DNA from 4 places in the Kineococcus anabasis genome. Region 1 is predicted to be linked to each of the others. Evidence: riboswitches for the same ligand, from Rfam matches in the RefSeq annotation. Region 1 holds a riboswitch; each other region holds the start of a gene.
What was found. A riboswitch is a leader RNA that binds a small molecule or an ion and turns the genes downstream of it on or off. The one in region 1 is predicted to bind cyclic di-AMP.
Positions count from the first base shown of each region.

Region 2: another riboswitch for cyclic di-AMP. It lies ahead of ACYQBY_RS08090 (C40 family peptidase); the one in region 1 lies ahead of ACYQBY_RS20065 (M15 family metallopeptidase).
Region 3: another riboswitch for cyclic di-AMP. It lies ahead of ACYQBY_RS19040 (LysM peptidoglycan-binding domain-containing protein); the one in region 1 lies ahead of ACYQBY_RS20065 (M15 family metallopeptidase).
Region 4: another riboswitch for cyclic di-AMP. It lies ahead of ACYQBY_RS04000 (C40 family peptidase); the one in region 1 lies ahead of ACYQBY_RS20065 (M15 family metallopeptidase).

Region 1 is NZ_BAAIHU010000013.1:46,473-53,449, reverse strand. It holds gene ACYQBY_RS20085 (hypothetical protein) at 1-24, opposite strand, end outside; gene ACYQBY_RS20080 (hypothetical protein) at 463-630, shown strand; tRNA gene ACYQBY_RS20075 (tRNA-Lys) at 679-751, shown strand; gene ACYQBY_RS20070 (hypothetical protein) at 914-2,836, opposite strand; cyclic di-AMP (ydaO/yuaA leader) riboswitch at 3,322-3,450, shown strand; gene ACYQBY_RS20065 (M15 family metallopeptidase) at 3,456-4,223, shown strand; gene ACYQBY_RS20060 (cytochrome P450) at 4,296-5,699, opposite strand; gene ACYQBY_RS20055 (GroES family chaperonin) at 5,713-6,006, opposite strand; gene ACYQBY_RS20050 (DUF3618 domain-containing protein) at 6,089-6,397, opposite strand; gene bcp (thioredoxin-dependent thiol peroxidase) at 6,563-6,977, shown strand, end outside.
Region 2 is NZ_BAAIHU010000004.1:102,510-109,486, forward strand. It holds gene ACYQBY_RS08075 (vanadium-dependent haloperoxidase) at 1-168, shown strand, start outside; gene ACYQBY_RS08080 (hypothetical protein) at 237-935, shown strand; gene ACYQBY_RS08085 (hypothetical protein) at 1,073-1,243, shown strand; gene ACYQBY_RS08090 (C40 family peptidase) at 1,291-1,779, opposite strand; cyclic di-AMP (ydaO/yuaA leader) riboswitch at 1,784-1,938, opposite strand; gene ACYQBY_RS08095 (hypothetical protein) at 2,072-2,197, shown strand; gene ACYQBY_RS08100 (alpha/beta fold hydrolase) at 2,287-3,063, shown strand; gene ACYQBY_RS08105 (VWA domain-containing protein) at 3,067-4,437, opposite strand; gene ACYQBY_RS08110 (hypothetical protein) at 4,507-5,190, opposite strand; gene ACYQBY_RS08115 (N-acetyltransferase family protein) at 5,309-5,818, shown strand; gene ACYQBY_RS08120 (aldehyde dehydrogenase family protein) at 6,010-6,977, opposite strand, start outside.
Region 3 is NZ_BAAIHU010000012.1:109,230-116,206, forward strand. It holds gene ACYQBY_RS19030 (SDR family oxidoreductase) at 1-2,049, shown strand, start outside; gene ACYQBY_RS19035 (lysophospholipid acyltransferase family protein) at 2,237-3,067, shown strand; cyclic di-AMP (ydaO/yuaA leader) riboswitch at 3,263-3,442, shown strand; gene ACYQBY_RS19040 (LysM peptidoglycan-binding domain-containing protein) at 3,444-4,130, shown strand; gene ACYQBY_RS19045 (TrmH family RNA methyltransferase) at 4,230-4,895, opposite strand; gene ACYQBY_RS19050 (ABC transporter permease) at 4,940-6,148, opposite strand; gene ACYQBY_RS19055 (ABC transporter ATP-binding protein) at 6,145-6,786, opposite strand; gene ACYQBY_RS19060 (AzlD domain-containing protein) at 6,828-6,977, opposite strand, start outside.
Region 4 is NZ_BAAIHU010000002.1:100,139-107,115, forward strand. It holds gene ACYQBY_RS03990 (cryptochrome/photolyase family protein) at 1-1,234, opposite strand, end outside; gene ACYQBY_RS03995 (metal-dependent transcriptional regulator) at 1,324-2,016, shown strand; cyclic di-AMP (ydaO/yuaA leader) riboswitch at 2,223-2,351, shown strand; gene ACYQBY_RS04000 (C40 family peptidase) at 2,357-3,253, shown strand; gene ACYQBY_RS04005 (HNH endonuclease) at 3,640-4,134, shown strand; gene wrbA (NAD(P)H:quinone oxidoreductase) at 4,261-4,872, shown strand; gene ACYQBY_RS04015 (LacI family DNA-binding transcriptional regulator) at 4,989-6,038, shown strand; gene ACYQBY_RS04020 (adenylyl cyclase) at 6,177-6,977, shown strand, end outside.

The DNA.
Region 1 (6,977 bases):
CCCCCACACCGTGACCACCCCCATGCCGCCGCACGGCCCACCCTCCGCAGTCTCCGGCGCGCGGCGCGCCCCGTCCACCGGGATCCGGCCGTCCCGCGGGCGGCCGGCGGGTCCCGGGGGTGGACGCGGTGCGCGGCGCGGTCCGCTCTGGGGCTGACCCGGTGTCACGCCGCCGTCCGATGCGCCGGGCCGGTGCCGCTCCCTAGCGTCGTGGTCATGATCTCCCCGCTCGAGCGCGCCACCCTCCGCCGCAGGCAGCGACGCCGTCTCGCCGCGGCCCTCCGCGCCGGGCACCTGCCCTCGGCGGTGTCACGGGCCGGGCGCGCCGTCCAGCCGGAGAGCGGGGCCCTGCTCCGAAAGCGTTGTCCCGAGCCGGGCTCCTCAAGCACCGGCATCCTCACGACGAACTAGTTCTCGACCCCCCCGAGGAACCACCTCGGCACCACCACCCGGAGGACGCACATGTCGCACCAGGACCACGGGAGCAACCCCGAGCCGGCGCTGTCGATGCTGCAGGACCACATCCCGCTGTCGCTGATCATGGACATGGTGGCTCCGGACGGCCCGCACTCGCGCGAGCTGCTGGAGACCGAGGGACTGCCGGAGCAGGAGTGGTGGACCCGCGGCTGAAGCCGATTTCGCTCCTGCCGAGCACGCCTGCTAGGGTTTCGACCCGTTGCGCCGTTAGCTCAATTGGCAGAGCAGCTGACTCTTAATCAGCGGGTTCGGGGTTCGAGTCCCTGACGGCGCACTCGCGAGAAGACAGGCCCCCTGAGCATGCTCAGGGGGCCTGTCCCGCGTTCCGGGGCGTCCCGCCGGACGGATCGAGGACCCGGCGCCGGCCCGCCCCCGCAGCCCCCGGACCCCGGGTCCCCGGGCGGCGGGGTCCCCGCCGCCCGGGGTCCGCCCCGGCTCAGGCGGTGCCGCCGCCCGCCGCCGTGGTGGCACGTCCGGGCACGGCAGCCGGCGCCGGGCCCGCCGCAGCGTCCGGATCGCCGCCCGGCCCCCCGTCCGGAACGCTGTCCGGCTCGACGACCTGGGAGGTGCTCAGCCGCCGGCCGTACCGGACCCCGAGCACCAGCAGCGCCAGACCCACGCCGAGGTAGGCCCCCACCCGCTGGATGCCCTCCAGCACGCTGGCGTCGACGAGGACCTTGAGGACGGCCGCGCCCATCGCCACCAGGCCCGCGTCGCGCAGGGCCGCCACGCGGGCCCGGGACAGGAAGGCGCCGAGGAGCGCGAAACCGACGGCGGCGAAGCCGAGGGTCGTGACGAGGTGCCCGAGGAGGAAGCCGTCGGTCCCCGGGACGAGCAGGACACCGGCGGGGACCGCGGCGGCGGCGGTGCCGTACCAGAGCAGGACGAGCGCCGGGCACCACACCGACGGCACCGGCAGGGCGGCCGGCCACAGCCGCCCCAGCGCCCCGGCGGTGGAGAGGACCCACACCACGAGCAGCACGGCGGAGAGGACGTCCGGCCACGAGGCCGTGCCGGCGAGCGCGGAGGGGTCGACGAGGTCCGTCGGCAGGACCCGCGCCAGCAGCTGGGTGAGGGCCACGAGGCCGAAGGCCAGGGAGGTGACGAACGCGGTCCTGGTGCGGGAGACGTGGCTCAGCGCGTCCAGCGCGAGCGCCTGCCCCAGCAGGAAGGCCACCGCGTACGGGGCGGCCACCAGGTGCAGCGTCATCGCCAGGACGAACGAGGCGGCGACCGCCCACAGCGTGGTGCGCACGGCCACCCCGGCAGGCCTGCGGCCGCGGCCGGTCAGCAGCGCGGCGGCGGCGAGCAGGACGGACAGCGGCGCGAGGACCGCGACGACGAACCGGTCACCGCCCTGGATCTGCACGAGCGTGAAGACCGGCACGGCGTACACGGCGGCGGCCACCGCCAGGTAGCGGTCCTGCCGGGGGTCGCGCGAGCCGAGCAGGGCCCACGCCCAGACGAGCACGGGGGCGGCGAGGGTCACCGCCAGCACGGCACCCCGGGGCTCCAGCCCGGCGAGCGGCGCCGCCGAGGTGGTGTGCAGCCACAGCAGCGCGAGGACGGCGACGTGCAGGGTGCGCCAGCGCGGGCGCGCCCGCAGGACCCGGGCACAGCCCAGCGCCAGCACGAGGACGTGCGCACCCACGAGGTGCAGGCCCTCCAGGCCCGCGACGAACGGCACGAGGGCGCAGACCGCGGTGACCGCGACGACGCCGAGCGCCTCGCTGGACCACCGGCGGGCCACCTCCAGACCCGCCAGGGCGAGCGCCACCGCGGCCAGCAGCCCCGGCACGGGGTGCAGCCACCCGTAGACGGCGGTCGTCGCCACGAGGGTGAGGTAGAGGCCGGTGAGACCGACGGCGGCGAGGGACACCGCGCCGGCGCCGGTCCCGGCGCGGGTGCGGACCCGCGCGCCGGCGGCGAGCAGGCCCAGGGACAGCACCGCCAGGGACACCGTGCGCGGCACGGGGCCGAAGACGCCGTGCCGCACACCGAGGACGACGAGGTAGGTGACGCCGACGAGGGTGATGACGGTGCCCACGGCGGCGAAGAGGCGCGAGAGCAGCCTCTCGCGGTCGGCGCCCGTGGACGGCCGCGGCTCCCGCCGCCCGCGCGGCGGGGGCGCGTAGGGCTGGGCCTGGGGCGGGGCCTGGGGCGCCGGTACCGGCGGGTGCAGCACGGCGGTCGGTGCGGGCGACGGCACGGCGGCCGGTGCGGGCGGGTCCGCGCGGGGGGCCGCGGGACGTACGGCGTCCTCGAGGGAGTCGAGGCGGGCGTGCAGGGCGCGCACGCCGTCGTCGAGGCGGCGGAACTCCTCGGCGAGGTACTGCCGCAGCTCATCAGGGGCGGTCATGAGGGCTCCAGGTGTCGGCCGCACCCGGGCGCGGTGCACTCCGGTGGGCTGGTGGTCGACCGACGGTAACGCTAGGGAGCGTTGCGCGACGGATGCGTCGGGAATTCGGCTCGCGGCCTCATCCGTTCGGTGCGATCCGGCCCTGCGTGTTCACCCGGACGGGCTCACGCGATACCGCCACCCACCCGGGAATCACGTTTCGCACCGGCTTCAGAACTGTGCGCCACGTGTTCACCGTCGCCGCACCACCACCCTGCGCCACGAAGGTCCCCACAATGAGCAACGAGTCGCTGACGCAGCGAAACATGTTGTGTCACTTGACATCTCGCTCCCTGGACAACCGTGACCCCGACGTGACATCCCCGCCCCGCTCGGGTTAGGGTCGCGCCGCTTCCCGCCGTGCGGTGGGAAGTCCTGGTGCGGACGCCGAGCCCTGCCACCGCCCCAGGTCCCGCGAGAACGCATGGCAGGGGTGGGGGAACCACTTTCTCGGGCCGCTCGGTCCTGACTCCGGTCGGGTGCGGGTGGTCCTCGGGGTGAAGCCGGTGCGAACCGGCCGGGCGATACTCCCGTCCGAACCCGACAGCTCACCTCGCAGGCGTCGGAGAGGTTCACCACCTTGTCGACCCGCCCTCCGGCGCGCCACCGCGCCGCCGCGCGCCCGCTCACCCCGCTGACGACCGCCACCACCAGCCTGCGCCGGACCGTGTACGCCGCGGGGCGCGGCACCGCCGTCGTGGCCGCCTCGACCGGCCTGGTCGTCTCCCTCACCGGCGCCGCGGACGCCGCCGTCCGCGGTGGCACCGCCACGGCCGTCGCGGGCGGCGCCACGGCCGTCGTGGGCGGCGCCGCGGCGGGCCTCGCCGGCGCCGCGTTCGGCGCCGTGCAGACCGCGGCCGTCGCCGCCCCCGTGGCCGCGCCCGTCGTGGTCGCGGTGGAGACGAGCTTCGCCGCCCTGCCGGAGGCGCCCCCGCCGCCGCCGCAGCGGGACGCCGACGGCGTCCCCGCCGACCTCGTGCGCTTCGGCAACGGCAGCCTGCCGCCGGAGGCGCTGCACCCGATCGGCCAGGGCGCGCACGCCATGTGGGCCCCGGCGGCGGAAGCCTTCCAGCGCATGTCCGAGGCCGCGGGCCGCGACGGGATCACCCTGCGCGTCACCGACTCCTACCGCTCCTACGCCGAGCAGGTCGCCCTCGCGGTGCGCAAGGGTCTCTACGGCCACGGGGGCCTCGCCGCCCGGCCGGGTACGAGCAACCACGGCTGGGGGCTCAGCATCGACGTGGACACCGCGAACGGGACGCTGGAGTGGCTGCGCGCCCACGCGGCGGAGTTCGGCTACGACGAGGACGTGCCCGGCGAGCCCTGGCACTGGACGTACACCGCCTGACCCGCACCACCGCACGTCTCCCCGCGGCCCCGCCGCGCGGCCTCCCGGCCGTGCGGTGGGGCCGTCGCCGCGTCAGGCGCGCCGGCGCGCGGAGACCAGCAGCGGCATCCCCCCCGCGGGGCGCAGGGTGACGAGCGACTCCACGCGGGGCTCCGGGCCGGGCGCGGGGCGCAGGGCGTGGTCCCGCAGCAGGGACGCGAGCACCAGCACACCCTCCACCAGCGCCACGTCCCGCCCGATGCACAGCCGCGGCCCGGCCCCGAACGGCACGTAGCCCTCCCGGCGCACCCGCTCCAGGAACCGCCCCGGGCGGAACGCCTCGGGGTCCTCCCACAGCGCCGGGTGCCGGTGCAGCGCCCACGTGCAGACGATGACGAGCGTGCCCGCGGGGACCGGCACCCCCGCCACCACGTCGTCGGCCAGGGCGCGGCGCGTCACCACCCACGCCGGCGGGTACAGGCGGAGGGACTCCTCCAGGACGGCGCGGGTGAACGGCAGCGCCTGCAGGTCGTCCCAGCCGGGCTCGCGGCCGCCCGGCCCCCCGAGGACGGCGTCCAGCTCGGCGTGCAGCCGCGCCTGCTCCCCCGGGTGGCGCGCGAGCAGGTGCAGCGTCCACGTCAGCGCCGAGGCCACCGTCTCGTGGCCGGCCACCACGAACGTCACCAGCTCGTCGCGCACCTGCCCGGGGGGCAGCCCGGCGCGCAGCAGCAGCGCCAGGACGTCGGTGTCGTCCGGGCCCACGCCCGCCTCCCGGCGCAGCCGCACCAGCAGCTCGCACACCTCGTCCACGCGCGCCACCGCCCGGCGCAGCCGCCGCCTCCTCGGGGTGGGCCAGGACGCCGGGACCGGGCTGCTCGCACCCGCCACGACCGCCGCCAGCGCCTCCTCCACCGCCGCCACGAGCCGGTGCGCGGCCGGGGCCAGCGCCTCGCCCGCCAGGTCGGTGTCGGCCAGCAGGTGGCCCACGACCTCCAGCGCGGCGGCGAAGAGGCCCTCCGCGACGTCCACGGGCTCCTGCGGGCCGGCCTGCGCCCACCGCGCGCGCACCCGCCGGGCCGCGACGCCCGCCTGCCGGGCGACGGCGTCGAGGCGGCCGTGGTGGAACGCGGGCTGCACCACGCGCCGGTGCCGCCGCCAGGTCTCCCCGTCGCTCGTGAGCAGGCCCTGGCCGGTGACGGCGGACAGGGCGCCGTACTGGATCGTGTCGCGGCCGTAGGAGCGCGCGTTGTCCACCAGGACCCGGCGCACCCCCGCGGGGTCGTTGAGCAGCAGGACGTGCGTGCGGGGCAGGGGGAAGGCCACCACGTCGCCGTGGCGGCGGACGAGGCCGGTGAGGAAGTCCACGGCGCTGCGCCGGATCGCCGGGACGGCGCGGACCATCTCCCACGGCGTGGGGCCGTCCGCCTGCAGGGACGTGTACCGGGCGTTGCGGCGGGGGCGCGCCGGGGCGGCGTCCCCGCCGGACGGGAGCGTCACGGGCGCCGGCAGGTCAGAGGTACAGCCCCGTCTGGCCGTCCTGCACGCGGGGGGCCGCCACCGCGTGCAGGTCCCGCTCGCGCAGCAGGACGTACCCCTTGCCGTGCAGCTCGACCTCCGCACGGTCCTCGGGGTCGAACAGCACCCGGTCGCCGACCTCCACCGAGCGGACGTGCTGGCCCCGGGCGACGACCTCCGCCCAGGCGAGGCGCCTGCCGACGGCGGCGGTGGCGGGGATGAGGATGCCCGCGCTGGAGGTCCGCTCCCCCGCGTCCTCCTGGCTGACGAGGACGCGGTCGTGCAGCATCCGCACGGGCAGGCGGGAGGCGGGAGTGCTCACGACCGACGACCGTACATCGCCCCGGCCGGGACGTCCGCCGCCCGGCGGCTCAGCGGTGGCGGCGGCTGCGCCGGCGCAGCACCGCGAGGGCGAGGACGCCCACCAGCGCGACGGCGACGGCGCCCACGCGCTCGACGCGCAGCGCACCGTCGGAGTCGGTCGCGAAGGCCGAGACCTTGTGCTGCACGGACTGCACGGCGCGCTGCTTCAGCGCGGCGGGCTGCACCCGGCCGGCCAGCTCGTCGATCGTCGATGCCAGCCGCGCCCTGCGGACCTCGATCTCCGCCTCCAGGGCGCGGGGGTCGCTGGGCAACGGCGCCTTCAGGATCGTCACGTCGCCGTTCGCGCTGACCGCCACGGTGCCTCCCGGCTCCTCGTCCACTGCCCCCGGCGGACGTCCCGGGGGTCGGGGTGACCGTACCGGAGGGCCGGGGGGCGCACCCGCCCGCCACGCGCTCGCGGCCGGGCCCCGCCCGGCCCGGGCCCGGCCGGCCCCGTCCGGCGCCCCGGTTACCGTGCCGCCATGATGGAGCGACTCTCCCCCGGCGACCCGGCCCCCGGCTTCACCCTGCCCGACGCCTCCGGGACCCCGGTGTCCCTGGACGCCTACCGCGGGCGGCACGTCGTCGTGTACTTCTACCCGGCCGCCATGACACCGGGCTGCACGACGCAGGCCTGCGACTTCCGCGACGACCTCGGGTCCCTGCGGTCGGCCGGCTACGAGGTGCTGGGGATCTCCCCGGACCCGGTGGAGAAGCTGGCGCGCTTCACCGCCGAGCAGTCGCTGACGTTCCCCCTGCTGTCCGACCCGGAGCACGGCGTGCTGGCCGCCTGGGGTGCGTGGGGGGAGAAGACGAACTACGGCCGCACGGTGACGGGCGTGATCCGCTCCACCGTGGTCGTGGGACCCGACCAGCGGGTCGTGCTGGCGCAGTACA
Region 2 (6,977 bases), on a different contig from region 1:
ATCGTGCGGCGGACCCGGCACTACCGGAGTTTCCGCGAGGCCGCGGACACCGCCGCACAGAGCCGCATCTACGGGGGGATCCACTACCCCCACGGCGTCGCCAGCGGCAAGACGCAGGGCGACGCCATCGGGGAGCTCGTGGACGCCCGCCTGCGCACCGCGCCCTGAGCGCGACCCCGGCCCCTTCCGGAGCCCGGCGCGCCCGCGCCGGGGAGACGACCACGAGGAGATCAGCCATGCCGTCCCACCCGCTCCGCACCGCGCTGCTGCGCACCGCCGCGGCCCTGACCGTGCCCGGGGTCCTGCTCGCCACCGCCGGTCCGGCGGCGGCCGCGCCGAAGGACTCCACCAGCACCAAGCGCTCCGGCGCCTCGGCGTTCGTCAAGTGGACGGAGTACGACTTCGAGAACCTGCTCCCCATCCCGGACAGCAACGTCCACGTCGGGTTCCTGTCCGTGTCCAAGGAGGCGCGCGGCACGTTCCTGCACGGGCAGATCACCGACTGGCAGTGCGACCCGGGCGAGGTCCCCGGTGGGCACGCGGAACCTGGGACCCCGGGGACCTGCGACTACGTCCGTGACCGCATGCTGGGTTCCGAGGCGATGACGCTGATCGTGGACGCGCGCGCGGGGACCGCGGTGGCGACCGGTGAGGTCATCGTCAGCAACGGCGGCCACGGCGGTCCGGGGACCGAGCTGGGCCGGGTGCCGGCCCGGGTCGAGCTGCGCGGCAGCGGGCCGATGGCGTCCTACACCAGCACCGAGACCTGGAACGACGGGACGTCCACGTACCGGAGCAGGATCCGCGGGGTGGCGAGCGGCGACGCCGTGGTCACCGGCGCGCTCGGGGCGATGGGCTTCACCGACGACCGTGACGACGTCTCCTACGGGTCGTTCCGCACCTACACCGAGGTCAGCCGGGAACGCATCGGCTGACGCCCACCACCGGGTGGCGGGGGCCGGGGCGACACGTCCCGGCCCCTGGTCGCGTCCGCGGCCTTGTCCGCCGCGGACCCCGGGTGCACGCTGGAGGAGCCGCCCGCCGGGGCGGCCGGAGCGGGAGGAGTGCCACCGTGGCGGATGAGGAGGACCCGCGCGAGCGGTTCCGCGTCCTGCCGGAGCCGGTGCGGCTCGGGCAGACGTTCGCGGTCCACGACATGTCGACGGCCGCCGCCGTCGGGATGCTGGGAACGGGTGTGTTCCTCGCACCGGACGGCGCGGGCGGCGACGGCGGGAGCGACTGACCTGCGGGGCGGCGGTGCGTGGGCACCGCCGCCCCGGGGGGCCGGCCTCAGACGCGGTGGAACACCACCGCGGACGTCCAGATCTTCCGCTTGCTGATCGAGCGGCCCGAGCGCGGGGAGTCGTACATGAACCCGTCGCCGGCGTAGATGCCCACGTGGTAGGCGCGCCCACCGCGGGTGGGGAAGAACACCAGGTCGCCGGGTCGGGGGTCGGACACCCGGCGGGTGGCGTGCATCTGCTGGGTGGCCGTGCGGGGCAGGTGCACCCCGAACTGGCGGTACACGTAGCCGGTGTAGCCGGAGCAGTCGAACCCGGCGGGGGTGGTGCCGCCGTACCGGTACGGCAGGCCGACGAACCGGTGGGCGACGTCGAGGACGGCGCGCGCGTCCACGACGGCCGCGGCGGCGGGCGCGGCGGCCAGCACGGGCGCGGTGAGGCCCGTGCTGATCCCGGCGGCCAGGAGCAGCGCGGCGGGGGCGGTCAGGAAGCGGGGACGACGGCGCGCGGGCGCGCCGGAGGACATGCGCTCGGGCATGGCGGACTCACCTCTCGACGCCTGCGAGGTGAGCTGTCGGGTTCGGGTGGAAGGTTCACCCGGCTCAGGTCGTGAGCTTCACCCCGAGGACGCGGCTGGTGCCGCGCCCGGTAAGTGGGTCCCCCGCCCTCTGCCGTGACGGTCTCGCGTCGCCCCCAGCGCCGGCAGAGGCTCGGCGCACGCTGGGAGCACCCCGGAGGGATCTCCAGGGCAGCCGGAGCTTACTGTGCGGAGTGAATCGTGCCAACCCTGTGACAGTGCTGTGCATGTGGGTGTGGCGCCGGATCACCCTGTGTCCTCACCCCCGGACGGGGGCCGTCAGGTCGTCCACGGGGCGGCGGGTGCCCCCGGTGGCCACCGCGCGCAGCGCCGCCGCGTCAGCCCCACGGCGTACCGCCGCAGCTTCCGCACCGCCTGACGCGTGCCCACGGCGAACACGGCTCCCGCGGTCCGCCGCCGCCCTCCACACTCGCCGGGACAGCGCTGCGCACCTCCGGGAGGCACACCGTGGGCGAGGTCCTCGGGCACGACCTGCTGGGCGACGGGCCGCGCCGGGTGGTCGTCCTCAACGACTGGCTGAGCGACACCGGCGCGTGGGACCCCGTGCGCCCCTCCCTCGACGGCGGCACGTCCACGTGGGCGTTCGCGGACGTGCGGGGGTACGGGCGCTCCCGGCACCTCACCGCGCAGCCCTCGGCGGCGGCCGTCGCGCGGGACGTGGTGGCCCTGGCCGACACCCTCGGCTGGGAGCGGTTCGCCGTCGTCGGGCACTCCATGACCAGCCTGCCCGCCCTGCACCTGGCGCAGCACTCCCCCGGCCGCGTCGAGCGCGCCGCCGTCCTGACCCCGCCGCCACCCGGGGGTCTCGGCGCCGACGCGGCCGCGGTGGACCGGATGCGCGCGCTGGCGCTCGCGGACGACGAGGGCCGCCGGGGGGCGCTGCGCTCGATGTGGGGCGTCCGGCTGACCCCCGGGTGGCTGGAGTTCAAGCTCGCCGGGTGGCGTGCCGCCGCGGACCCGCGGGCCGTCGCCGCGTACGTCGAGATGTTCGCCCGCGACGGGGTCGCGGAACCGTCGGCCCCGGCCCGGGTGCCGGTGCTCGCGGTGACCGGGGAGGAGGACGGCGAGCCCCTGCGCGCCACCGCGGTGCGGGCGGGCTGGGAGCCGCTGTGCCCGCGGTTCGCGCTGGAGGCGCTGCCCCGGTGCGGGCACTACCCGATGCAGGAGATGCCGCCCCTGCTGGCGGCGGTGCTGGAGCGGTTCCTCGGCGAGGCGGAGAGCTGACCCCTACGGCAGCAGCCCGTTCGCGCGCGCCTGCACCAGCCAGCCCGGGTACTCCGTCATCAGCAGGTCGAACAGCTCGTCGTCCCCGATCGCCGCGGGGTCCTCCACGCTGAAGAAGTCCGCGTTGTCCACCAGGCGCCCCGGCATCTCGTCGAGCTGCTCGAGGAACTCGAACTCCCCGCCGGACGTGCGGCCCCAGCCGCGCCGGGTGGACCGCTTGGCCGCCAGGTCGCGCGAGGAGCGGCCGATCGCCATGAACTGCCAGAACAGCGGCTCGTAGCTGCTGGAGCGGACCTGCTCGGCGGTGACGTCCTGGTCGAACGTCTGCCCGTCGGTGACGAACATGACGTACACGGGCACGTCCGCGCGCAGCGGGGTGCGGCGCTCTGAGTCGGAGCCGAAGTAGTGCCGGCGCAGCAGCTTCATCGCCTTGCCGTAGTAGGTGGAGGGCTCCAGCCTGCTGCGCAGCGGGTCGGTGAAACCCGTGACGGTGCCGAGGTCCAGGGCACCCGCGGCGTGCCCGTCGCGGCCGAACAGGAACACGTCCACCGCGCCGTCGTCGTCGAAGCGCAGGCCGAGCGCGAGGATCCGCTCGCACAGCTTCTGGATCTTCCCGCTGAGGTAGAGGCGGGCCATGGAGCCGCTGATGTCCAGGCACAGCGCGACCCGGGCGGTGTGCTCGCCGAGGCCCTTCTTCTCCAGCGACAGCGCGGCGGTCTTCACGAGGCTGACGATGTGCGGGGCCTCGGCCTCGGCGCGCTTCTCCAGGCTGAGCTGACGCTGCTTCTTCAGGCTGAGCGCGGGCGCCGCGGGGGCGGGGTCCGCCGGTGCGGGGCTGCTCTGCGCCGGGGCCGGCTCGTCGTCCACCGAGATGCCGAAGTCCGTGGCCAGGCCCCCCAGGCCGCTGGCGTACCCCTGCCCCACGGCGCGGAACTTCCAGGCACCACCGCGCTGGTACAGCTCCCCGAACACGAACGCCGTCTCCGTGGAGGCGTCCGCGATGTCGAAGTGCGCCACCACCGCGCCCGAGGGGTCGAGGACGTCCAGCGCGAGACCCGCGACCTGCCCGAACGTTCCTCCGTCGGCGGAGGCGGCGAGCACGACCCTGGTGATCCCCGCGGGCAGCGCCGCGAGGTCGACCTCCAGCGCCTCCGTGCCCGGCCCCGCGCTGTCCTTCCCGAGGTGGACGACGGACCCGCTCGCGTGCCGGGGTGCGTTGTAGAACACGAGGTCGGCGTCGTCGCGCACCTTGCCCGCCTCGGTGAGCAGCAGCGCCGAGGCGTCCACGTCGACCGGGCCGGGGCTGCGCCGCAGCACCGCGCGCAGCCGGGCGGTGGGGACGGGACGGTTGGCGCCCTTGCTCAACGTGGTCATGCCCGCATCGTGCCGCAGGTGCCGACCGCCCCGCTCCCCCGACATGCCGCTCCCGGCCGGCCGGTCCCGTCAGCCGCCGAGGGGACGCGCCCTGCCCGTCTCGACGCTCTTGAAGGCGGCGATGCGGGGGGCGGAGGCGGTGAAGTCGGCCGTCGTCAGGGTCCGCCCCGCGAACGTCGCCGTGACCTCCGCGGCCGTGGACGCCCCCACCGCGACGGACTGGCAGGAGAACTCCCCGCCCAGGCAGGCCGTGCCGTGCGTGGCGGAGCGCTGGACGTCCCCCACCGCGGTGAACACCACGTCGACGTCCGTCGTGCCCGGGTCCACGCCGTACACCCAGCCGCGGTGCACGCCGGAGCGGTCGTAGTACTCGCCGGTGACGTGCCCCCGGTTCTCGACGTCCTCCAGGTGCACGGTGGCGGAGGACAGGTTCGCGGCGATGCCGCCCGCGGCCACCGGGACCTCCGCCCGCAGGTCGACGTGGTGCCAGCCGCACACCGTGCCCCCGTCGGCCACGGGCAGGCAGGTGTCCGGGAAGGTGCCGTAGACGTACAGCGTGGCCGGGCGCGCCGGCGACGCCCCCCGGTGCAGGCTCACGGACGCGTACGCGCCGCCGTCGGAGGACATGTGCGCGGCCGCGAGCGCTCCGCTGTCGTGCATGTGGAAGACCCACGCCTGCGCCTGCGCAGAGGTGGGAACGGTGACGACGGCGGCGGCGCAGACGGCGGCCACGCCCAGGGCGCGGAACTTCACGGGGTTCTCCTCACAGGTTCTGGTCGAGCGCTCAGCACGCTAGGTGCGGGCACCCGACCGCGCGGGGGAACGCCTGACCCGTCAGCCGTTCGGGTCACCCGAACTACGCTGACGCCCCGTGAGCGCAGCGCACCCGTTCGCGGGCACCGTCCGCACCGCCGCCGACGACGACTGGCCGCGGATCTGGCCGTTCCTCCGCGCGATCGTCGCCGCCGGGGAGACGTACGCCTACCCGGAGGACCTCACCTCCGCGCAGGCCCGCGCGCTGTGGATGGAGGAGGCACCGGGCACGGCCGTCGTCGCCGTCGACGGGGACCGGGTGCTCGGCTCGGCGAAGTGCGGCCCGAACCGGCCCGGCCGCGGTGCGCACATCGCGACGGCGAGCTTCGTGGTGGACCCGTCGGCCGCCGGGCGCGGCGTCGGGCGGGCGCTCTGCGAGCACGTCCTGGCGTGGGCGCGGGAGCAGGGGTACCGCGGCGTGCAGTTCAACGCCGTGGTGGAGACGAACGCCGCCGCCGTGCACCTGTGGCGGTCCCTCGGGTTCCGCATCATCGGCACCGTGCCCGGTGCGTTCGACCACCCGGTGCACGGGTACGTCGGGCTGCACGTCATGTACCGGGAGCTCTGAGCCCGCCCATCTCCGGGTTCGGGCGCACCCACGCCCCTCCTCGCCCACCCATCTCCGGGTTCGGGCGCACCCACGCCCCTCCTCGCCCACCCATCTCCGGGTTTCGGCGCGGCAGGAGGGCGCTGGGTGCGCCGAAACCCGGAGACGGGCGGGGAGAGACGGGCGGGGAGAGACGGGCGGGGACGGGAGCGTCAGCCGCCGAGGGCGCCGACCACGCCGTCCTCGCCGGGGGGCACGACCACGAACTGGCGCAGCGCCAGGTCGGGGAACGTCACCGGACCGCGGGGCCCGGGCACCCGGTCGACGCTGATGCCGGTCTCCGGCACGCCGAGGAGCTTGTAACCGTCCAGCACGCGGGTGGTGGTGTTCCAGAAACCACCCGTGCCGTCCCACGCGCCGAGGAACGCCGCCGCCGCGGCCTCGTCCTCCGCGCACACCGTCGCGGCGATCCCGCTGGTCTCGGCGCTGGCCAGGGCCGCGGCCTGCACCGGGCCGTCGGCGGGGGCGACGGTGACGCTGGCCTCCCGGCCGGAGTCCAGCGCCCACTCGTGGCCGAGGCGCTGCTCGTGCGGGGGCAGCAGCGCGCGCACCCCGGACGCGGCGAGCGTCTCGGTGGCCACGGCGGTCAGCTCCTCCCAGCGGTCGCGGTGCACGAGCAGCAGGTTCAGGCGGTTGCAGACGCCGAGGCGGTCGACGCCCGCGGCGAGCAGCGCGCGGAACCGGTCGACGTCGGTGGAGGCGTCGGCGTAGAGGACCCCGCCGCCGTCGGCGTGGGCCAGGACCCGCACCCCCGCGGCGGCACCGAGGGCGCTGAGCCGCCGGGTGGTCTCCCCGCTGCCGCGCACGATGACGAGGGGCAGCAGGTCGGGCTGGCTCACCAGCGCCTCAGCGGCGGCGTGACCCGGCTCGCGCACCAGGGACACCGCCCCCGCGGGCAGCCCCCCCTCGGTGAGGGCGGGGGTGAGGACCTCGTCGACGAGGACGCCCGCGGTGCGCAGGGCGGCCGAGCCGGTGCGCAGGACCGCCGCGCTGCGGGCCCGCAGCACCTGCCCGGCCACGTCGAGGGTCACGGCCGGGCGCGCCTCGTAGGTGGCGCCGATGACGCCGACGGGCACGCGCCGCTCGTAGACGCGGGCACCGTCGGGCAGGTCCCGCACGT
Region 3 (6,977 bases), on a different contig from region 1:
CTCGACGACGTCCCCGCCCTGCCCGGCGACCTCGACGTGGTGATCCACTGCGCCGGGGACGTCTCCTTCGACCCGGTGATCCAGGAGGCGTTCAGCACGAACGTCCTGGGCACCGAGCGCCTCGTGCAGCGCGTGCTGGAGGCCGACGGGCGCACCGCCTCGCAGATCCACTACGTGCACATCTCCACCGCCTACGTCGGCGGCCGCCGACGCGGCTCGGTGCCCGAGCGCGCCGTGGACCACACCGTCGACCGGTCCGTGGAGACCGCCGCCGCCGAGCGGGTCGCCGCGCGCATCGAGGACCTCTCCCGCACCCAGGAGCACCTGACGCGGTTCCTGCGGGAGGCCGAGCGCGAGCACGGGCACGCCGGGCCGCTGACCGCCGCCGCCGACGCCGAGCGCCGCCGCTGCGAGTGGGTGGTGGAGCAGCAGAAGGCCGCCGGCCGCGAGCGCGCCCGCACCCTGGGCTGGACGGACGTCTACACGTTCACCAAGGCCATGGGCGAGCGGGTCGTCGAGCAGCTCTCCGCGCCGGTCGTCCCCACGAGCATCGTGCGGCCCAGCATCATCGAGTCGGCGCTGAAGCACCCGCACCCGGGGTGGATCGAGGGCTTCAAGATGGCCGAGCCGATCATCCTGGCCTACGGCCGCGGCGAGCTGCCGGAGTTCCCCGCCGCGCCGGACTCGGTGATGGACGTCGTGCCCATCGACCACGTCGTCAACGCGATCCTCAAGGTGGCCGCCACGCCGCCGGCGCTGGGTGCGCCCGCGTACTACCACGTCAGCTCCGGCGCCCGGAACCCCGTGACGCTGCGCACGCTGTACGAGCACATCCGCGCCTACTTCGGCCGGCACCCGTTCGACCGGGCTCCCGCCGAGCTGCCGGTGTGGGCCTTCCCCGGCGCCGACAAGGTGGAGAAGCAGCTCGTGCGCGGCGAGCTGGCCCTGCGGCTGGCCGACCGCGCCCTGGGCGTGGCCCCGCGCAGCCGCCGGGCCCGCGAGACCGCCGGCAAGCTCGACAAGCAGCGCCGCCAGCTGGAGTTCCTGCGCCGCTACATGGAGCTGTACCAGGTCTACACGCAGGCCGAGCTGCGCTTCGCGGACGACAACACCCTCGCCCTGCACCGCTCCCTGGACCCGGCGGACGTGGACGCGTGGGGCTTCGACACCGCGGTGATCGACTGGCGGGAGTACGTGGAGGACATCCACTGCCCCTCCGTCACGGCGCAGATGCGCAAGTACGACGAGATCCGCCGCCGCCGCAAGGAGGGCGAGGCCGCCTCGGGGCTGCGCCCCCTCAGGCCGGTGGCGGAGGGGGACGCGCCCGTGCTGGCGGTGTTCGACCTCGCCGGCACCCTGAAGCCGGGCACCGTCGTGGACACGTACCTGCAGCTGCGCCTGTCCCAGCTCGACGCCGGCGCGCGGGTGCGGGAGTTCGCGCGGATCAGCGGCCGCCTGCCGGGGTGGATCGGCGCCGAGCGCCGCGACCGCGGCAGCTTCCTGCGCTCGCTGTTCCGCGGCTACGCCGGCGTGGACCTCGACGAGCTCGAGGCGTACGTGGACGACGTGGTGGGCCCGCAGCTCCTCGCGCAGATCAGCTCCGACGCGCTGCGCCGCATCTCGGCCCACCGCGAGGCGGGGCACCGCACGATCCTCATGACCGGCGACGTGCGGCCCATCACCCGGCCGCTGACGGGCCTGTTCGACGAGGTGGTGTGCACGGAGCTGGAGGAGCGGCTGGACGGCGAGGGGCGCCGGCGCGCGACGGGCTTCCTGACCTCCCCGCCGCTGGTGGGCGAGTCGCGGGCGGCGTGGCTGCGCCGGTACGCCGAGACGCAGGGCGCGGACCTGGCCGCCGGCCACGCCTACGCGGACTCCCACTCCGACCTGCCGCTGCTTCGCACGGTGGGCTCCCCGGCGGCGGTGTCCCCGGACGTGCCGCTGTTCCGGGCGGCGCGGGCGGCCCGCTGGCCGGTGGTGGACTGGACGACGGACGCCTCCAGCAGCCGGCTGCGCCTGCCGCAGCGCATCCTGGCGGGCCGCGACTGACCCCGCGACCGGTCCCGCGGCGGCCCGGTCGCCGCCCGCGCGGCGGCGACCGGCCCCGCCGGGGGTTCCGTGATTGGATGCGCGGCGTGCCCCGTGCCACCCCACGCGCCGCGGACGCGGCCGAGACACACACCGCCGCTGCGGGAACACCGGCCGCCGCGACGGCCCAGGGCGAGGAGGCCCGCCGATGACCATGCTGATGTCGACGCCCGGTCCCTCCCGCCTGCTGGCCCTCGTGCAGCGCCTGCGGGGCGGGTCGCCGGGTGCGGGCGGGTCCGCGGGCCCCGGCGGCCCGGGGGGTGAGCGGCGCCCGAAGCGGGTGCACTCCAACGACTGGGTGCGCACCCGGCCGGCGACCGCGGTGCGCACCGGGCTGCAGCGGGGGCTGCTGTTCCCGGTGCTGCGTGCGGAGGTGGCCACCGACGTGTTCGGCGCGGACGTCTTCGACCGCATCGAGGGCCCCGTCGTGATCGTCGCCAACCACTCCTCGCACCTGGACACCGCGGTGCTGCTGCGGGCGCTGCCGGGCAGGCGCCGCCGGCGCACGGCGGCCGCGGCCGCGGCCGACTACTTCTTCGACGTGTGGTGGCGCGCCACGGCCTCGGGCCTGGTCATCGGCACCTTCCCGCTGGAGCGCCGGGGCGGTGTCTCCAGCACCCCGGCGGACCTGCTGGCGCAGGGCTGGAACCTCATCTGGTTCCCCGAGGGGGGCCGCTCCTACGACGGCAGGCTGCGGGAGTTCAAGAAGGGCGCCGCGTACGTCGCCCTGGAGAACGACGTGCCCGTCGTGCCGGTGGCGCTGCGGGGCACGTACGAGGCGATGCCGCCCAGGCGCAACTGGCCGGCACCGGGCCGCCCCCGCGTGACGGTGCGCTTCGGCGAGCCGCTGCGGGGCGTGCCGGGCGAGAAGGCCTCGTCGTTCACCCCGCGCATCCAGGACGCCGTGGTGAAGCTGCTGGCGGAGTCGGAGGCGGCCGACGGGCCCGTCGGGCCGCGCGGGGCCGCGCGGGGCCGCTGAGCGGCCGCACGGCGCACCGGGAGCGGACCGGTCGGGGCGCGCGGGGGTCGGTCCCCACACGCGCCCCGTCCGTCACACCGCTTGTCAACTGTGCGCAGTCGTGGTGTGACAAACGTCTCCGATGTGTACGGATCCTTGCGAACTTGTTACCTTCGCCCTGCCCCGTCGACGACGGGGCACGGTCGCGGACACGCCGAGTCCTGCCCGCCGCGACCGGCACAGGAGTCGAGAACGGGCAGGAGCGGGGGACCCACAGGTTCCTCGGACACACCGCTTGCGGTGCGTCCTCGGGGTGAAGCCGCCTCCCGGCGGCCGGGTCAACAACCTTCGACCCGAACCCGACAGCTGACCTCGCAGGCGTTGGAGGTCATCCGTCATGTCTGCGTTCCCGCGCGCCCGCACCCCCAAGCACACCCCCCGCCACCGCGCCGAGTCCGCGCCGGTCACCGCCGCCCTCGCCCGCCGCGGCGCCCTCACCCTGGCCGCCGGCGCCGCCGGGGCCACCATGATCGTCTCCTCGGCCGGCAGCGCCAGCGCCGCGGCGGAGTCCGAGTGGGACCGCCTCGCCCGCTGCGAGTCCGGCGGCAACTGGCACATCAACACCGGCAACGGCTACTACGGCGGCCTGCAGTTCAGCCGCGGCACCTGGAACGCCTTCGGCGGCGGGCAGTTCGCCCCCCGCGCCGACCGCGCCACCCGCGAGCAGCAGATCGTCGTCGCCGAGCGCACCCTGGCCCGCCAGGGCTGGCGTGCGTGGCCCTCGTGCTCCCGCAAGCTGGGCCTGCGCGGTGCGGCCGACCCGGTCGGCGCCGAGGCCCGCCTCCTGGGCCGCCCGGCCCCCGCCCCGGCGCCGGCCCCCGCTCCCGCGGCGGCCCCCGCCCCGGCGCCCGCACACCTCGCCGGCGCCCGCACCCACACCGTCGCCCCCGGCGAGACCCTGTACCGCATCGCCACCCGCAACGGCGTGCGCGGCGGCTGGCGTGCGGTGTACGACGCCAACCGCGACGTCATCGGCGCCAACCCCGGCGCCATCCGCGTCGGCCAGGTCCTGCGCCTGCCCTGAGCCCCACCCACCCCGCGGGAACGGGGACGTCCTGGGCGCGACACCCCGGTGTCGCGCGGCAGGACGTCCCCGCGCCGGGCGGGGCGGCGCCGGGGAGTGCTACGGCACCTGGCCGAAGACGTGCCGGCGGACCCAGGCGTGCATCGCCACCGCCGCCGCCGCGCCCACGTTGATCGAGCGGGTGGAGCCGAACTGGCCGATGGCCAGCACCGCGGCGCACTCCGCCAGCGCCTCGGCCGACAGCCCCGGCCCCTCCTGACCGAACAGCAGGAGCGCGTCCCGGGGCAGGTCGAACGTCTCCAGGGGTACCGACCCGGGCACGTTGTCGATCCCCACCAGGGTCAGGCCTGCACCGCGCGCCCACGCGGCCAGCTCCCCCACGTCCGCGTGGTGCCGCACGTGCAGGTAGCGGTCGGTGACCATCGCGCCGCGCCGGTTCCAGCGGCGGCGGCCCACCACGTGCACCCCCGCGGCGTTCACCGCGTTCGCGGTCCGCACGACCGAGCCGATGTTCGCGTCGTGCTGCCAGTTCTCCACCGCCACGTGCAGGGCGTTCCGCGTCCGGTCCAGCTCGGCGACGATCGCCTCGTTGGACCAGTACCGGAAGCGGTCCTCGACGTTCCGGCGGTCGCCCGTTGCGAGCAACTCGGGGTCGAAACGGGCATCGCCGGGCCACGCGGCCGGCCCGCCCGGCCACGGCCCGACCCCCACCACGCGCTCCGCGCCGGGGTCGGGCCCGCCGGGCGGGCCGGACCGGGAGGGCACGGCGTCCAGCCCGTCCTGCTCGCTCACCCCGTGCGGCTCCCCGCTCACTCTGGCCGCGCCCACGCCGCGCGCAGCCCCAGGGCCCGGCCCGTGCGCAGCAGCGAGTTCTCGTAGAGCCGCCGCGCCACCACCACCAGCACCCACGCCGTGAGCGCGACCAGCGCCAGCGCCGCGAACGGCTCCCACGCCGCCGCGTCGCCCGACAGGACCCGCCGCGGCATCACCAGCGGCGACGACAGCGGCACGTAGGACAGGACGGTCTGCACCGGACCAGGATCCTGCACGAGCACCGCCGCGCAGAACGGCACCAGCACGAGGAGCTGCACCGGCGTCGCCGTCGACGTCAGGTCCTCCAGCCGGCTGGCCATCGCCCCCGCCGCCGCCCACAGGCACGACAGCATCGCGAAGCCCACCGCGAAGAACACCAGGAACCACAGCGCCGCCACCGGCAGCGCCGGCAGGTCCCGCAGCGCCCCCGAGCCGCCCAGCGCGACCCCCGCCAGCCCCGCCGCCACCAGCAGCGCCAGCTGCCCCAGCGCCAGCAGCCCGTTGCCCACGATCTTCCCGACGAGCAGCAGGCGCACCGGCACCGCCGTCACGAGCAGCTCCACGACCCGCGTCTGCTTCTCCTGCACGACGCTCTGCGCGATGGCGAAGCCGAAGCCGAAGACCAGCACCACCTGGGAGAACAGGACCGCGGAGGCCAGGCCCAGCAGCAGCACCGTGGCCGGGTCCACCGCCCCCGGCGCCAGCAGCCGCTGCGCCGGCGCCGGGGTCGCCAGCAACCGCGCGGCCCGCTCCCGGGGCACCCCGGCCTCCGCGAGACCCGCCAGCACCTGCGCCTCCCGCGCCCGCTCCGCGACGGCGGCCACGAGCCCCGGCGGCAGCGCCCCGTCCCCCACCAGCTCCACCCGCCCGGCGGCACCTGGCAGCAGCGCCGCGTCCACCGAGCCGGCGCGCACCAGGGCCTCGGCCCCGGCCACGTCCCGCACGCGGCGCACCGCGACCACCGCGCCGCCCGCGCCGTCCCCGCCCCCCGCCAGCAGGGGCGCCGTGCCCGCGACCGCCGCCACCTCGTACCGCTGCACGCCACCGGCCAGCAGCTGCGGCACCAGCACCGCGCCCAGCACGATCGCCAGCATCAGCAGCGTGGAGACCACGAACCCCCGGTCGCGCACCCGCACCGCCACCTCCCGGCGCGCCACCAGCCACCACAGCCCCCGCACCCCCCGCACCCCCCGGGCGGCGCTCACCCCGCCACCTCCGCGAACAGCTCCCCCAGGGTCGGCAGGAGCGGCGCGAAGGCCCGCACCGGCCCCCGGCGCAGCGCCCCGGCCAGCACGTCCTGCGCGACGTGCGGCGCCGCGGGCTCGAACACCGCCCGGCCCCCGGACACCTCCACCACCCGCACCCCCGGCACCCGCGCGAGCCACCCGAGGTCCCCGTCCACCTCCAGGACGTGCCGCGCGGCCCCACCGGCCCGGCGCAGCACCCCCGGCTCCCCAGCCGCCACGACCCGGCCCGCGCGCAGCACCACCAGCTCGTCGCACAGCCGCTCCACCAGGTCCAGCTGGTGCCTGGAGAACAGCACGCCCACCCCGGCGGCGGCGCGCTCGCGCAGCAGCTCCGCCACGGCCTGCACCGCCAGGGGGTCCAGGCCGCTGAACGGCTCGTCCAGCACCAGCAGCTCCGGGTCGTGCACCAGCGCGGCGGCGATCTGCACCCGCTGCTGGTTCCCCAGGGACAGCGACTCCAGGGGCTCGCGGGCGCGCTGCGCCAGCCCCAGGCGCTCCAGCAGCTCCGCGGTGCGCCGCCGCGGCACCGTCAGGCTCACGCCGTCCAGGGCCGTGCGCGCCCCGAAGCGCCGGTGCACCGCCTCCACGACCAGCATGTCCCGACCCTAGGGACGGCCGGGTGCGCCCGTCCTGCCGCTCAGCCCCAGCCCAGCGCCCGGCACCCCGCCGCCACCGCCGCGCCCACCAGCACCACCACGACGAACGGCGCGCGCAGCGCCAGCGCCACCGCCGCCCCCACCAGCGCCGCCAGCCGCGCGTCGAGGACCAGCCCGCCGGCGCCGCCCAC
Region 4 (6,977 bases), on a different contig from region 1:
CGGGGACGAAGCGGCGCACGTAGTCCCCGTCGGGGTCGTAGCGCTGCCCCTGCGTCACCGGGTTGAAGACCCGGAAGAACGGCGCCGCGTCCGTCCCCGACCCCGCCACCCACTGCCAGCCGTGGGCGTTGCTCGCCAGGTCCCCGTCGCGCAGCCGGTGCATGAACTCCCGTGCGCCGTAGGTCCACTCCACGTGCAGGTCCTTGACGAGGAAGCTCGCCACGACCATCCGCACCCGGTTGTGCATCCAGCCCTCGGCGCGCATCTGCCGCATCCCGGCGTCGACGAAGGGGAAGCCGGTGCGCCCGGCGGCCCACGCCTCGAAGGCATCCCCGGGCTCGGAGTAGGCCAGGCGCTGCATCTCCGGCCGCAGGTACTCCCGCGCGCTCTCCGGCCGGTGCCACAGCACGTCGGCGTAGAACTCCCGCCAGGCCAGCTCCGTGCGGAACGCCTCCGCGCCCGGTGAGCCGGAGGAGGCCAGGTCCGCCAGGAGCGTGCGCGGGTGGACCTCGCCCCACTTCAGGGCGGCGGAGAGCTGGGAGGTGCCGTCGAGGTCGGGGCGGTCGCGGGAGGTGTCGTAGCCCGCGAGCACGGTGTCGCGGAACTCCCGCCAGCGCAGCAGCGCGAACTGCTCGCCCGGCGGGGGCAGCCTGAGGTCCCCCAGGTCCGGGGCGGCGGGCCAGTCCTCGCCGTCCACGCCGGGCGCGGCCCCGCGCAGCCACCGCGCCCGCGGGGGCGGCCCGGCGGGTGCGGGCCAGCCGTGGGCGCGCCAGGCACGGGCGAACGGCGTGAACACCTTGAAGGGCTCCCCGGCGCCGGTGCGCAGGGTGCCGGGGCCGACGGCGTAGGGGGTGCCGGTGCGCACCAGGGCGCGCCCGGCGGCCTCCAGGGCCGCGGCGACCGCCTCGTCGCGGCGGCGGCCGTAGACCCCGGTGTCGGCGCTGGCGTGGACGCTCGCGGCGCCGACCTGCGCCGCCAGGCGCGGCACGACCTCCACCGGGTCGCCCGCCACGACGGCGAGGGTCCCGCCGAGGTCGGCGTCGAGCGCGCGCAGAGAGGTGAGCAGGTAGGCGCGGCGGGCGTCGCCGGAGGGTCCCCACAGGGCGGGGTCGAGGACGAAGAGCGGCAGGACGGGCCCGCGCTCCGCCGCCTCGTGCAGGGCCGGCAGGTCGCCCAGGCGCAGGTCGCGGCGGAACCACAGCACGGCGGCCCGCCCGGGGCCCGGTGTCGTCACGGCGGGGACGCTAGCGGCGCGGGGAGCCGCCCGCGCGGGGAGCGCGGCGGGTGCGTGCACCGGTCGGGCCCATGCCCGAGAATGCGCGCGTGAGCGACCTCATCGACACCACCGAGATGTACCTCCGCACGATCTTCGAGCTCGAGGAGGAGGGCATCGTGCCGATGCGGGCCCGGATCGCCGAGCGCCTGCACCACAGCGGTCCCACGGTGTCGCAGACGGTCGCCCGCATGGAGCGCGACGGGCTCCTGCACGTCAGCGCGGAGCGCCACCTGGAGCTGACGGAGGAGGGGCGGGTCAAGGCCACGCGCGTCATGCGCAAGCACCGCCTGGCGGAGCGGCTGCTCACCGACGTCATCGGCCTGGACTGGGAGCTGGTCCACGAGGAGGCCTGCCGCTGGGAGCACGTCATCTCCGAGGACGTCGAACGCCGGCTCGTGGAGATCCTGGAGCACCCGCACTTCTCGCCGTACGGCAACCCGATCCCGGGCCTGGCGGAGCTGGGGGAGAGCGGTGAGGCGGAGGACTTCCGCGCGGGCGTGGCGCCCCTGACCACGGTGGAGGCGACCGGCCGGCCGGTGGTCGTGCGCCGCCTCGGCGAGCCGGTGCAGACGGACAAGGACCTGATGGGGCGCCTCGCCGCGGCGGGCCTGCGGCCCGGTACCGAGGTGGGGGTGCGGCGCGGGCCGCAGGGGCTGGCGCTGGTGCTGGACGGCCGGGAGGTGGACCTGACGGCGGCGCAGGCGTCCCACGTCTTCGTGGAGGTGCCCGCACCCCGGTGACCGGACTGACCGTGATCGGGTGGTGACGCAACGAAATTTTTCGCACGCTCCCGACACGAGTTCGTGACAGCGGCGTGACTTCCTCCGCCGGACTGGGTTAATGTCGCGCCGCTTCCCACCGTGCGGTGGGGAGTCCTGGTGCGGACGCCGAGCCCTGCCACCGCCCCAGGTCCCGCGAGAACGCATGGCAGGGGTGGGGGAACCACTTTTTCGGGCCGCTCGGTCCTGACTCCGGTCGGGTGCGGGTGGTCCTCGGGGTGAAGCCGGTGCGAACCGGCCGGGCGATACTCCCGTCCGAACCCGACAGCTCACCTCGCAGGCGTCGGAGAGGTTCACCACCTTGTCGACCCGCCATTCGGCGCGCCACCGTGCCGCCGCGCGCCCGCTCACCCCGCTGACGACCGCCTCCGAGAGCCTGCGCCGCAACGTCGGCGCCGTCGGCCGCGGCACGGCCGTCGTGGCCGCCTCCTCCGGCCTCGTCCTCTCCGTCGCCGTGTCCGCCGACGCGACGGTGCAGGCCGCTCCCGCAGCGGTCGCCACCACGGGGACGCTGCCCGCCGCCGGGATCGTCACCGCCCCGCTCCAGGCCGCCCCGGCGACCGTGCAGACCGCGTTCGCCACGCTCCCGGCCCCGGCTCCCGCCCCGGTCGTCGAGCAGGCCGCCCCCGCCGCGGTCGAGGCGCGCACGCACCGCGCCGCGATCCAGGGCGTCCTCGACGCCGGCCGCATCGCGCGCGCCTCCCGCAGCGGAGCCCGTGTCGCGCCGGCCCCGCGCGGCGACGTCGCACCGCAGGTCCTCGCGCCGCCGGCCCCCGCCGCGGTCGCGCCGCCGGCCCCCGCCCCGGCCCCGCCGCCCGCGCCGGCCCCCGCGCCGGCCCCGGTGGACCGCCGCGCGCAGGTGCTGGAGATCGCCGCCCGCTACATCGGCACGCCGTACGTCTACGGCGGCACGACCCCCCGCGGCTTCGACTGCTCCGGCTACACCGGGCACGTCTTCCGCGAGATCGGCGTGAACCTGCCGCGCGTCTCCCACGACCAGATGCTCGCCTCGCGGCGGGTCCCCGCCGCCGAGGCGCTGCCCGGCGACCTGGTCTTCATGGCCAACGGTGGTGGCCGCGTCTACCACGTCGGCATCTACGCCGGCGACGGGATGATGTTCGACTCCCCGCGGGCCGGCAAGACGGTCACCAAGCGCAAGATCTGGACGAGCTCGGCCTTCTTCGGCCGCGTCCTCTGAGCGGAGCCGGTGCGTCCTCCGGGCGCTCGGCACCACCCGCGGCGACGGCCCGCGCAGCCCCCCGGCGGGGCCGCGCGGGCCGTCGCCGTCCCCCCTGCGGGTGGGGCCGGGGTGAGCGGGACGCGGCCGGTCGGGCGTGGAGGGTGACGTGGGGCGGAGCCGGACGTACAGTGCGATCCACGACGACGGCACCACGGAGGCACAGTGCTCACCCCACCGACCCACCCGCTCGCGGGGACGGGTGCGCGCCCACGGCGCAGGAGAGGTGTGGGCGGATCGATCCACAGCCACCACCACCATTCGGTGCGCGTGCCGGTGCACGCCGTCCTCATCAGAGGCGCCCTCCCATCCCGGGACGGCGCCTCTTCTCGTCGGTGGAGGTGGATGTGCGCACCCTCGTGCTGAACGCAGGCTACGAACCGCTCGCCGTGGTGACCTTCCGCAGGGCGCTGGTCCTGGTCCTGTCGGGCAAGGCCTCGGTGGTCGTGGAGGACGGCGAGCCCGTCATCGGCGCCACCCTCACCCTGGCCAGGCCGTCGGTGATCCTCCTCGGGCGCTACGTCCGCGTGCCGCACGGGCGCACGGTGCCCGTGAGCCGGCGCGGGGTGCTGCGCCGCGACCACCACCGCTGCGCGTACTGCCGCGGCCCGGCCAGCACCGTCGACCACGTCCTGCCGCGCAGCCGCCGCGGCCCGGACTCGTGGGAGAACCTCGTGGCCTGCTGCGTGCGCTGCAACAACGCCAAGGGCGACCGGACGCCCGAGGAGATGGGCTGGAACCTGCCGTTCACGCCGATGGCGCCCCGCGGGGCGTCGTGGGTGGTGCGGGGCGCGGACCAGGCGGACCCGCGCTGGGAGGAGTTCCTCGCCGCGGCGGCCTGACCCGGTCCGGCGGTGCCCCCGCCGGGCGCCCCTGCGGCCGGGTGGCGTGCTCCGGGCGGGCGGCATAGCGTCGGGGATGAAGTTGAGCAGTCCACCACTTCGCCCCCGAGTTCTGGAGAGAACACAGTGAGTGACCCGGTTCGTCTCAGCGTCATCTACTACTCCTCGACCGGCACGAACTACGAGATCGCCCGCGCGATCGCCGAGGCCGCCGAGCAGGAGGGCGCCGAGGTGCGCCTGCGCAAGGTGCACGAGCTCGCGCCGAAGGAGGCCGTCGAGAGCAACCAGGGCTGGGCGCAGCACGCCGCCGCGACCCAGGACGTGCCCGAGGCGGACAAGGACGACATGACCTGGGCCGACGCCGTGATCTTCGGCTCGCCCACCCGCTACGGCAACATCGCCGCCCAGCTCAAGCAGTTCATCGACACCCTCGGCGGGCTCTGGGCCCAGGGGCTGCTCGCGGACAAGGTCTACAGCGGCTTCACGTCCTCCAGCACCCAGCACGGCGGGCAGGAGTCCACGCTCCTCGCGCTCTACAACACCATCCACCACTTCGGCGGCATCGTCGTGGCCCCCGGCTACACCGACCCCTCCAAGTTCGCCGACGGCAACCCCTACGGCACCTCCCACGTCGACGGCAACGGGGACAACCCCGTCGGCGACGTGACCCGCACGGCGGCCGCCGTCCAGGCCCGCCGCGTCGTGAAGATCACGAAGGCGCTCAAGGCCGGTCGCTGACCCCCGCCGCGCGGGCGCCCCGCCCGGGTGCCCGCGCGGTGTGCCCCGCTGCCCGTACCCTTCGCCCGGAAACCGGTCCACACCTGGCCGGCCCGTGCCGGGAGGGGAGGGGCAGCGTGGGGGTCGACATCCGGGACGTGGCCCGGCGCAGCGGCGTGTCCATCGCGACCGTCTCCCGGGCCCTCAACGACCGCCCCGACGTCAGCGAGAGCACCCGGGCGCGCGTGCGCGCCGTCGCCGCCGAGCTCGGCTACCTGCCGAACCAGCCGGCCCGCGCCCTCGTGCGCCGCCGCTCGGACACCGTGGGCCTGATCTGGGACACCGACTACGTCCGCACCAAGGGGCGCCAGCCGTTCCTGCAGGACCTGCTCGTCGCGCTGAAGATGGCGCTGTCCGAGACCGGCTACCACCTGCTGCTGCTCTCCCCGCAGAGCACCGACGCCTCCGAGGACGCGTTCGTGCGCATCGCCGCCCAGCACAGCCTGGAGGGCGTGGCGCTGATGGCGGTCAACGCGCACCTGCCCGCGGTCGACGCGCTGATCGCCTCCGGTCGTCCCTGCGTGGGGCTGGACCTGCCCGTGCGCGGGCCGCGCGCCTCCTACGTGGGGGTCCACCACCGGCAGGGCGCCCGGCTGGCCGTGGAGCACCTCGTGGCGCTGGGGCACCGCCGGATCGCGACCGTCACCGGCGGGCCCGGCATGCTCCCCGCCGACGAGCGCTGCGCAGGGTTCCTCGCCGCGATGGCCGAGGCCCGGCTGCCGGTGCCGGAGGGCTACGTCGTGCCGGGCGACTTCTTCGTGGAGTCCGGGCGCGCGGCGCTGGAGGCGCTGCTGCGGCTGCCGGAGCCGCCGACGGCCGTGTTCGCCGCGGGGGACCTCATGGCGATCGGCGTGGTGCAGGCCGCGGCGGAGGCGGGGCTGCGGGTGCCGCAGGACCTCTCGGTCGTCGGGTTCGACGACATCGAGGCTGCAGCGGTGGCCGGGCCGGGTCTGACGACGGTGGCGCAGGACTACCTCGCCGTGGGGACCGCTGCCGTGGGGATGCTCGCGCGGGTCATCGACGACGACCGCCCGGCCGGGCCGCGCGGCGGCGCCCGGCGCGGGCCCGCCCCGAAGCTGCTGCCGGGCCGGCTGGTCGTGCGGGGCTCGACGGCGCCTCCCGCCTGAGCGCGTCGTCCCGGGACCACCCTGACCGAACGCCGGACGTGCCGCCCGGCTCTGGACTCCTGACGTCCGGGTGATTACGCTCGGCATGCCGGAAACGTTTCCGGGCCGGTCGCCCAATGACGGACAGGACCTCGCCCCATGATTCCCACGCCCTCGCACGCCCCGCGGGTGCGCGGCCGCCGCACCCGCGGTCTCGCCGCCTCCGCAGCCCTCGCCACCGCCCTGGCCGCCGCCGTGGCCGGTGCCGCCCCCACGGCCTCCGCCGCACCGGCCACCGGTTCCGGCAGCGGGCTCGGCGTCAACGTCCGGGTCTTCGACCCCTCCATGCCCGTGAGCGCCATCCAGGCCGAGGTCGACGCGATCCACGCGAAGCAGGTGAACAACGAGATGGGCACGGAGCGCTACGCGCTGCTGTTCGCGCCCGGCTCGTACGGCACCGACGCCCAGCCGCTGCAGGTCAAGGTCGGGTACTACACCGAGGTCGCGGGCCTCGGTGACTCCCCGGACGACGTGCGCATCAACGGCAAGGTCGAGGTGTACAACCGCTGCCTCGCCGACGGTGGCACCTCGAACTGCATCGCGCTGGTCAACTTCTGGCGCACCATCTCCAACCTCACCATCGACGTCAACGGCGCAGGGCAGGACGGCTGCCGCGCCGGCCGGAACTTCTGGGCCGTCTCGCAGGCCGTCTCGATGCGCCGCGTCGACGTCGAGGGCGAGCTGACCCTCATGGACTACTGCACGGCCGGGCCGCACTTCGCCAGCGGGGGGTTCATCGCCGACAGCCGCGCCGGGGCCGTCATCAACGGCTCGCAGCAGCAGTGGCTCACCCGCAACAGCACGATCGGCAGCTGGTCCAACGGCGTCTGGAACCAGGTGTTCTCCGGTGTCGAGGGCGCACCGTCGGACGAGGGTTTCCCGAACCCGCCGTACACGACG